DNA from 3 places in the Pseudomonas orientalis genome. Region 2 is predicted to be linked to each of the others. Evidence: predicted binding sites of a transcription regulator. Region 2 holds the regulator's gene; each other region holds the start of a gene.
What was found. Region 2 encodes FliA, which starts transcription of late flagellar genes. Its sites were predicted from a motif close to CTAAAGTTTNNNNNNNNNNNGCCGNTAA; they were not measured.
Positions count from the first base shown of each region.

Region 1 (3,277 bases), 2.4 Mb from region 2:
AAGGCTTGCACGGTGGTTTCCGAGAACGGCCCGCCGCCCTGATCAGCCACCATCAGCATCACCACGCGCCCATTGCAGCTCAGCGAGCGCAACAGCAGGTGCTCGCCGGTAAACAGGCGGCGCAGGATCGGCGGCAGCAGGGCGGAGAACTGTGCATGGTTGTCAGGTCCGAGACGCACCTGGGCGGACTTTTCCAGCAGCCGCTGCAGCAATGTGCTGCTGACCACATCCAGGCTCAGGTTGGCAGCGTCCTTTGGCAAGCCATCGGCCTGATGCACACGCAAGGTACTCAAGGCGCGATCCGCCATGAACAGCAGCACGCGCTGCATGCCGCTGGCGACCAGGGCCTCCCTGGCGCACGTGGTCAGGTGCATCGCATTGGCAAAGCGGCTCGGTTCGACCAGCAGCTCCGTGCAACGGTTGCGCCATACTTCCAGCGCTTCGGCTGTCGGCGGTGGCGCAGGCAACAAGCCACGATGGACTTTTTGCACGTGCCACGGCCAGATCAGCGACAGGGCCGGGTGCCAGAGGTCAGGCATCAAGGTGCTGCGGGCGCTGGTGACCGCTTGCTGGTGGACCTGTTGCTGCACATCGCTCAGTGGCTCCTGCAGGTACAGCGCAGTGAGGTATTGCCAGCGCTCGGTGTGCGGGCAGGTCCAGGATTCCTGCGCCGACATCGCCAGGCCGTTGGCCAACAGTACCGTGTTGGCCGGCTGATTCAGCCAGCGACGCAGGTTGGGTTCGGCGTCGAGCAACTGCTGGTGGCGCAACGGGTCGTCTTCGCGGGCGATGCGCAATGCCTTGACCAACAGACGCTGCTCGCCCAACAGCAGGTTATAGCCCTGGGACACCCAGATCGGCAGGTGCCAGGCCGCGGTCAAACCAAGGCACAGGTCGAGCAGGCGCACGCCGAACAATTGCTGTTCGACCTTGCGCGCCGACTCGCCCTTGTGGATTACCCGCAGTTCCCATTCCTCAAGCAGCTTGGGGTAGGCCACCGCCATCGGCCACAGTGGGGACAAAAACAGCAGGCTGCCCCAGTGGATGTCCTGCCACAGGCGCGCCAGGCGGCTGCCGAACAGGCCGTTGGCTTGCTGGGACGCGTGCTGGCTGACCAGCAGCAATTGACGCAGTGCGACGGGAATCTCGCGGGCCGGCACCGACGGCAGGCGTGCCAGCAGTTCATCGGCGCGTTTGAGGCCGAGGCGATTGAGCGCCACTTCGAGGTTTTCCGCCGGTTCCGCCAGGCTGCCATGGGTGTGGCTGTTGGCCTCGCGCATCACGCTGAGCACCAGGGCCGGACTGTCTTGCATCAGCTCGGCAATGTCCCTTAATGAGCTGCGGCTGTCGCGGATGGCTTTGCACACACGTTCGTGGCTGGCCTGGGGAACGGGCAGCAGCACGTCGTCCAGGCGCTTGATCCAGGCGGCGAGGGTGGCAGGTTTTGCAATTGGGACTGTCGTTTCATTAGCCATGGTTGGGGCGCGATCATCATATGTGTTCAACACACCCGTAACGGGCTGAATTGGCTTTTCGCCTTAACGGGCTATAGTCTGGCGCAGTTTTGCCGATAAGTAGAACAAGAGTTTTTCAGTTGCACCCACTATGTCCATGAACCCGACGGCGCAAGTACAGATCCCCTATGGCTAAAATTATCGGCATCATTGTCGTCATCGCTAGTGTGCTCGGTGGGTACGTCCTGTCCCACGGTAAAATTGCCGCGCTGATTCAGCCTTTCGAAGTGTTGATTATTGGCGGCGCCGCCTTTGGCGCCTTCTTGCAGGCCAACCCCGGCTACATGACCATGCACGTGGTCAAGAAGTCGCTGGCCATGTTTGGCTCGCGCTTCTCCCACACCTTCTATCTGGAAGTGCTGGGGCTGGTCTACGAGATCCTCAACAAGAGTCGCCGCGAAGGCATGATGGCGATTGAAGGGGATATCGAAGACGCCGCCGCGAGCCCGATCTTCGCCAAATACCCGGCCGTGCTCAAGGACGAGCGCATGACCGCGTATATCTGCGATTACCTGCGCATCATGTCCTCCGGCAACATGGCGCCCCATGAGCTCGAAGGCCTGTTCGACATGGAGCTGTTCAGCCTCAAGGAAGAACTGGAGCATCCTTCCCACGCCGTGACCGGCATCGCCGACGGCATGCCCGGGTTCGGTATTGTCGCGGCGGTACTGGGTATCGTGGTGACCATGGCTTCCCTGGGTGAGGGCGACCAGGCGGCCATCGGCATGCACGTGGGTGCGGCACTGGTGGGTACCTTCTTCGGTATTCTGGCGGCCTACGGTTTCTTCGGCCCGCTCGCCACCTCCCTGGCGCATGACGCCAAGGAAGAAATCAATCTCTACGAAGCGATCAAGGCGTCCCTGGTCGCCTCGGCCTCGGGCATGCCGCCGTCGCTGGCGGTGGAGTTCGGGCGCAAAGTGCTGTATCCGAAGCATCGCCCAAGTTTCGCCGAGCTGGAACAAGCGGTTCGCGGTCGCTAAGCCATGGAAAACAACCAGCCGATCATCATCAAGCGCGTCAAGCGCTTCGCAGCGGGGCATCACGGCGGCGCCTGGAAAATCGCTTTCGCCGACTTCGCGACGGCGATGATGGCGTTCTTCCTGGTGCTGTGGCTGATGTCCACCGCCACCCCTGAACAAAAAATCGCCATTGCGGGTTATTTCAAGGACCCGATCGGGTTTTCGGAGAGTGGCACACCTTTCGTGATCGACTTGGGCGGCTCGCCGCAGCTGGCCCCGGAGCGCACCATCAATCCGGAGGTGCAGACCGAATCGCCCCAGGAAAAAATCCCGGTCGAGCGCGATAAGGTCGAAAGCATGGCCGAACAGGTCGAGAAAGAGCGCCTGGAGCTGTTGCTGCAAGAACTGCAGAACAAGGTTGAGGAAAACCCGCAACTGCTCAAATTCAAGGATCAGATTTCCTTCGAGATCACCCCGGAAGGGTTGCGCATCCAGATCACCGACGCCGCCAACCGGCCGATGTTCGATTCCGGCAGTGCGCGCTTGAAGCCGTACTTCGAAGATATCCTGCTGGCCATGGCCGACACCATCAAGGCGGTACCGAACAAGATCAGCATCAGTGGTCACACCGATGCCAAGCCCTATGCGGGGCAGGGCGACTTCGGCAACTGGGAACTCTCGGCCAACCGCGCCAACGCGGCCCGCCGCGCGCTGGTGGCCGGCAGCTATCCGGACCCGCAAGTGGCGCGGGTGGTGGGGTTTGCTTCCTCGCAGTTGTTCGATCCTAAAGACCCGTTCAACCCG
Region 1 covers NZ_CP094351.1:590,502-593,778, forward strand. The annotation lists gene MRY17_RS02425 (HDOD domain-containing protein) at 1-1,475, opposite strand, end outside; gene motA (flagellar motor stator protein MotA) at 1,643-2,494, shown strand; gene motB (flagellar motor protein MotB) at 2,498-3,277, shown strand, end outside.
Region 1: motA (flagellar motor stator protein MotA) is a predicted target of FliA. The motif match lies at 1,547-1,574, and genes of this name have one in related genera.

Region 2 (3,277 bases):
CCAGGAGCAGCTCAAGACCCTGGGCCGCATCCTCAATGTGCCGGTGACCCATGTCGACCCGGGTCAATCCCTGGCCAACGCCCTCGACCCGCTGCTGCGCAAGCGTGTGGTGCTGATCGATACCGCCGGCCTGCAAGCCAGCGACCCGGCCCTGCGCATGCAGCTCGAAAGCCTGGCCGGGCGTGGCATCAAGTCAAAGAATTACCTGGTGCTTGCAACCACCAGCCAGAAACAGGTTCTTACCGCTGCCCACCACAGCTATAAACGCTGCGGCCTGTCCGGTTGTATCCTGACCAAACTGGATGAAACCGCCAGCCTGGGCGAAGTGTTGAGCCTGGCAATCAGTCATGAACTACCGGTCGCCTACCTGACCGACGGGCCGCGGATCCCGGATGATTTGCATCTGCCGCGCCGTCATCAGTTGGTCAGCCGTGCTGTCAGCGTGCAAATGCAAGACGAGCCTAGCGAGGAAGCGATGGCTGATATGTTCGCCGACCTTTATCACAACCCGGCAAAACGGGTGGGATGAGGCAGGATGAACACCGTGAAATGTACCTACATCGATGGCCTGCAAGCGATACACGCGGCCAAGCCATGTAGCCTGCGTCTAAGCAAGACAAGGTAAAGAAATAAAATGGGCAGCATGCATCCCGTACAGGTGATCGCGGTGACCGGCGGCAAAGGTGGCGTCGGCAAAACTAACGTGTCAGTGAATTTGTCCCTGGCCCTGGCAGAGCTTGGCCGTCGCGTCATGCTGCTGGATGCTGACCTGGGCCTGGCGAACGTGGACGTTCTGCTGGGGCTGACACCCAAACACACGCTGGCCGATGTGATCGAAGGCCGCTGTGAGCTGCGCGATGTGCTGCTGCAGGGCCCTGGGGGGATCCGCATCGTGCCGGCCGCCTCGGGCACCCAGAGCATGGTGCACCTGAGCCCGGCGCAGCATGCCGGCCTGATCCAGGCCTTCAGCGATATCGGCGACAACCTCGACGTGCTTGTGATCGACACCGCCGCCGGGATCGGTGAGTCGGTGGTCAGCTTTGTACGTGCAGCGCAAGAAGTGCTGCTGGTGGTGTGCGATGAACCCACCTCGATCACCGACGCCTACGCGCTGATCAAACTGCTTAACCGTGACTACGGCATGAACCGCTTCCGCGTGCTGGCCAATATGGCCCAGAGCCCGCAGGAAGGGCGCAACCTGTTCGCCAAGTTGACCAAGGTCACGGATCGTTTCCTCGATGTGGCTTTACAATACGTCGGTGCAGTTCCTTACGACGAGTGTGTGCGCAAGGCCGTGCAAAAGCAGCGTGCGGTCTACGAAGCGTTCCCTCGTTCGAAGTGCGCACTGGCGTTCAAGGCCATTGCCCAGAAGGTCGATACCTGGCCGCTGCCCGCCAATCCTCGGGGGCATCTGGAGTTTTTCGTCGAGCGACTGGTGCATCAGACGAGCGCGGGACCTGTGCTATGACATCAAGCGGCTACAACCTTTACAAAAAGTCGGCACGTGACAGCCAGGGCGAGTTGATCGAGCGCTACGCGCCGCTGGTCAAGCGTATCGCCTACCACTTGCTGGCGCGCCTGCCCGCCAGCGTGCAGGTGGAAGACCTGATCCAGGCCGGCATGATCGGCCTGCTCGAAGTGTCGACCAAATATGACGCGAGCAAGGGGGCGAGTTTCGAGACGTATGCGGGTATCCGTATCCGTGGCGCGATGCTCGACGAAGTGCGTAAAGGTGACTGGGCACCGCGTTCGGTACACCGCAATACGCGCATGGTCAGTGACGCAATTCGCGCAATTGAAGCAAAAACCGGTCGTGACGCTAAAGATCACGAAGTTGCGGCCGAACTCCAATTGAGTCTCGACGATTATTACGGGATTTTGAACGATACCTTGGGCAGCCGCCTGTTCAGTTTCGACGACCTGTTGCAGGACGGCGAGCATGAAGGGCTGCACGAGGACGGCGCGAGCGCGCATATGGAGCCGTCGCGCGATCTGGAAGATGAGCGTTTCCAGGGCGCGTTGGCGGAGGCCATTGCCAATTTGCCGGAGCGCGAGCGCCTGGTGTTGGCGCTGTACTACGACGAAGAGCTGAACCTCAAGGAAATCGGTGAGGTCCTGGGGGTCAGCGAATCGCGTGTCAGCCAGTTGCATAGCCAGTGCGCGGCCCGCTTGCGGGGGCGGTTGGGAGAGTGGCGCGCGCGCTGACAGGCAGTGTGGGGACACTGCAGACGCTACCGCGAAGGTTTCGGCCTTTGCGGATTCGCTCCGTGGTGCCCTGGGCAGTCCTTTTTGTGTAACGCCTGTTGATTGAAGTGGCGCGTCCAGGTGCTGGGCGCGTTTAAGACTGCTTGGAGGTCGAATTGGACAAGAACATGAAAATCCTCATCGTTGATGACTTCTCAACGATGCGGCGGATCATAAAAAACCTGTTGCGTGACCTTGGGTTCACTAACACGGTCGAGGCGGATGACGGCATCACGGCGATTCCAATCCTCAACAGCGGCAGCATCGACTTTCTGGTAACCGACTGGAACATGCCTGGCATGACCGGTATCGACTTGCTGCGCCATGTGCGCGCCGATGAAAAACTGCGCAGCCTGCCGGTGTTGATGGTGACCGCCGAAGCCAAGCGTGAGCAGATCATCGAAGCCGCCCAGGCCGGGGTCAACGGTTACGTGGTCAAGCCATTCACAGCATTGGCCTTGAAAGAGAAGATCGAAAAGATCTTCGAACGCATCCACGGCTAATGCCATCGCGGGGGAGCTATGGAGCATAAAGAAACGTCACAGGGCGACTTTGAGTCGACCCTGAAAAAGCATGCTCACCAGTTGGTCGACAGCCTGGAAAAAGGCCAGTTCGCCGACGCGGTGCAGTTGATCCATGAGCTTAACCAGACCCGTGACCGCGGCCTGTATCAGGAAGTGGGCAAGCTCACACGCGAGCTGCACAGTGCGATCGTCAATTTCCAGATTGACCCGCGCATGCCCCAGGCCGAAGAAATTTCGCAGATCACCGATGCCACTGAACGCCTGTCCTATGTGGTCAGGCTGACCGAGGCGGCGGCCAACCGCACCATGGACCTGGTGGAAAACGCCACGCCGCTGGTCAACGGCATGGCCAGCGAAGCCCAGGCCCTGAGCCTGGACTGGGGCCGCTTCATGCGCCGCGAAGTGGGGGCTGAAGAATTCCGTGAGCTGGCCCGTCGCGTCGACGGTTTTCTGTCGCGCAGCGAACAGGAAAACCGCACGGTGGCCAGCAACCTCAACGATATTCTGCT
Region 2 covers NZ_CP094351.1:4,008,728-4,012,004, reverse strand. The annotation lists gene flhF (flagellar biosynthesis protein FlhF) at 1-529, shown strand, start outside; gene fleN (flagellar synthesis regulator FleN) at 635-1,468, shown strand; gene fliA (RNA polymerase sigma factor FliA) at 1,465-2,205, shown strand; gene MRY17_RS17755 (chemotaxis response regulator CheY) at 2,373-2,747, shown strand; gene MRY17_RS17750 (protein phosphatase CheZ) at 2,766-3,277, shown strand, end outside.

Region 3 (3,277 bases), 1.9 Mb from region 2:
CGAGTCGTCTTTTAGACGACGAAGTGGTTGATGCCATGCTTCCAAGAAAAGCTTCTAAGCTTCAGGTAACCAGGAACCGTACCCCAAACCGACACAGGTGGTTGGGTAGAGAATACCAAGGCGCTTGAGAGAACTCGGGTGAAGGAACTAGGCAAAATGGCACCGTAACTTCGGGAGAAGGTGCGCCGGTGAGGGTGAAGGACTTGCTCCGTAAGCTCATGCCGGTCGAAGATACCAGGCCGCTGCGACTGTTTATTAAAAACACAGCACTCTGCAAACACGAAAGTGGACGTATAGGGTGTGACGCCTGCCCGGTGCCGGAAGGTTAATTGATGGGGTTAGCTAACGCGAAGCTCTTGATCGAAGCCCCGGTAAACGGCGGCCGTAACTATAACGGTCCTAAGGTAGCGAAATTCCTTGTCGGGTAAGTTCCGACCTGCACGAATGGCGTAACGATGGCGGCGCTGTCTCCACCCGAGACTCAGTGAAATTGAAATCGCTGTGAAGATGCAGTGTATCCGCGGCTAGACGGAAAGACCCCGTGAACCTTTACTATAGCTTTGCACTGGACTTTGAATTTGCTTGTGTAGGATAGGTGGGAGGCTTTGAAACGTGGACGCCAGTCTGCGTGGAGCCAACCTTGAAATACCACCCTGGCAACTTTGAGGTTCTAACTCAGGTCCGTTATCCGGATCGAGGACAGTGTATGGTGGGTAGTTTGACTGGGGCGGTCTCCTCCTAAAGAGTAACGGAGGAGTACGAAGGTGCGCTCAGACCGGTCGGAAATCGGTCGTAGAGTATAAAGGCAAAAGCGCGCTTGACTGCGAGACAGACACGTCGAGCAGGTACGAAAGTAGGTCTTAGTGATCCGGTGGTTCTGTATGGAAGGGCCATCGCTCAACGGATAAAAGGTACTCCGGGGATAACAGGCTGATACCGCCCAAGAGTTCATATCGACGGCGGTGTTTGGCACCTCGATGTCGGCTCATCACATCCTGGGGCTGAAGCCGGTCCCAAGGGTATGGCTGTTCGCCATTTAAAGTGGTACGCGAGCTGGGTTTAGAACGTCGTGAGACAGTTCGGTCCCTATCTGCCGTGGACGTTTGAGATTTGAGAGGGGCTGCTCCTAGTACGAGAGGACCGGAGTGGACGAACCTCTGGTGTTCCGGTTGTCACGCCAGTGGCATTGCCGGGTAGCTATGTTCGGAATAGATAACCGCTGAAAGCATCTAAGCGGGAAACTAGCCTCAAGATGAGATCTCACTGGAACCTTGAGTTCCCTGAAGGGCCGTCGAAGACTACGACGTTGATAGGTTGGGTGTGTAAGCGCTGTGAGGCGTTGAGCTAACCAATACTAATTGCCCGTGAGGCTTGACCATATAACACCCAAGCAATTTGATGCTCCTAGTTGAAAAGACGAAAGAGACCAGATTGCGGTGTGTGAAGACGAGATGAACCGAAAGTTCGACGCTCACAAAACACCGAAAACTATCACATACCCAATTTGCTGAAGCGAGGCCAACAGGTCACGACTCAGTACCCGAATTTCTTGACGACCATAGAGCATTGGAACCACCTGATCCCATCCCGAACTCAGCAGTGAAACGATGCATCGCCGATGGTAGTGTGGGGTTTCCCCATGTGAGAGTAGGTCATCGTCAAGATTAAATTCCAGAACCCCTGTTTGCTTACGCAGACAGGGGTTTTGTTTATGTAGAAGCTCATGAATTTCACCGGGACGTTGCCAGCGCAACGGTCTGGTACACAGAATTTCTTGACGACCATAGAGCATTGGAACCACCTGATCCCATCCCGAACTCAGCAGTGAAACGATGCATCGCCGATGGTAGTGTGGGGTTTCCCCATGTGAGAGTAGGTCATCGTCAAGATTGAATTCCGAAACCCCTGTCTGCTAACGCAGACAGGGGTTTTGTCGTTTAAGGCCGCAACAGGCTGATAATCGACTGCGTCTCTACCGCCTGTCGGCGGCTTGCTCTAAAAGAGGAAGATTCACACAAAACTCTAAGATTTATCGCTTTCTGGCCGAAAGCCTGACGAGCCATGCGTGCACCGAAATAGAGCGGTCGCAGAGTCCGCCTATCGCGTTACATGGAATGTTCCACTCGGCACGCTCACCCCCCTTTGGCAAAAGAAGTCGATGAAATGAATCTCAAGTTCAGTCATAAAATTCTGTTGGCGGCGTCAGGCGTCGTGGTTCTGGCCTTTGCGCTGTTCACGCTCTATAACGATTACCTGCAGCGCAACACGATCAGGCAAAACCTGGCGTCCTCCATCCAGCAATCCGGCGAGCTTACCGCCAGCAGTGTGCAGAACTGGCTCAGCGGCCGCATCCTGGTCCTGGAAAACCTGGCACAAAACGTTGCCCATCAAGGGAGTGGCGCCGATCTGCCTGGTTTGGTCGATCAACCGGCGTTCACCGCCAACTTCCAGTTTACCTACGTGGGTCAAACCAACGGTGTGTTCACCCAGCGTCCCGATGCGAAGATGCCCGAAGGCTATGACCCACGTCAGCGTCCTTGGTACAAGCAAGCCGTAGCAGCGGACAAAACCATGCTTACCCCGCCTTATATGGCGGCTGTGGGCGGCCAGATCGTGACGATCGCCATGCCGGTGAAGAAGAACGGCGAATTGTTGGGCGTTGTGGGGGGAGACTTGAGCCTGCAAACCCTGGTTAAGATCATCAACTCGGTGGATTTCGGCGGTATTGGCCATGCTTTCCTGGTCAGTGGTGATGGCCAGGTCATCGTCAGTCCTGACCAGGACCAGGTGATGAAAAACCTCAAAGACATTTACCCAGGCACCCAGTTGCGTATCGAGAAGGTTAACCAGGACGTTGTACTCAATGGACAGGACCGTATCCTCTCGTTTACGCCTATCAGCGGTTTGCCGGGGGCTGACTGGTATATCGGTCTTTCTATCGACAAAGACAAAGCCTATGCCGCATTGGGGAAATTTCGCACTTCAGCATTGATAGCGATGCTCATCGCCGTTGTAGCGATTGCCGTGCTGTTGAGTTTATTGATTCAGGTGTTGTTACGTCCGCTGACCACCATGGGCGTGGCCATGAAGGACATTGCTCAAGGCGAAGGTGATCTGACTCGACGCCTGGACGTTACGAGCAAAGACGAGTTCGGCGAAGTCGGTAGCGCATTCAATCAGTTTGTCGAGCGTATCCACGCCTCGATTTCCGAAGTGTCCTCGGCGACACGCCAGGTGCATGACTTGTCCCAGCGCGTGATGGCGTCGTCCAACGCGT
Region 3 covers NZ_CP094351.1:122,891-126,167, forward strand. The annotation lists rRNA gene MRY17_RS00580 (23S ribosomal RNA) at 1-1,379, shown strand, start outside; rRNA gene rrf (5S ribosomal RNA) at 1,549-1,664, shown strand; rRNA gene rrf (5S ribosomal RNA) at 1,774-1,889, shown strand; gene MRY17_RS00595 (methyl-accepting chemotaxis protein) at 2,164-3,277, shown strand, end outside.
Region 3: MRY17_RS00595 (methyl-accepting chemotaxis protein) is a predicted target of FliA. The motif match lies at 2,023-2,050, and genes of this name have one in related genera.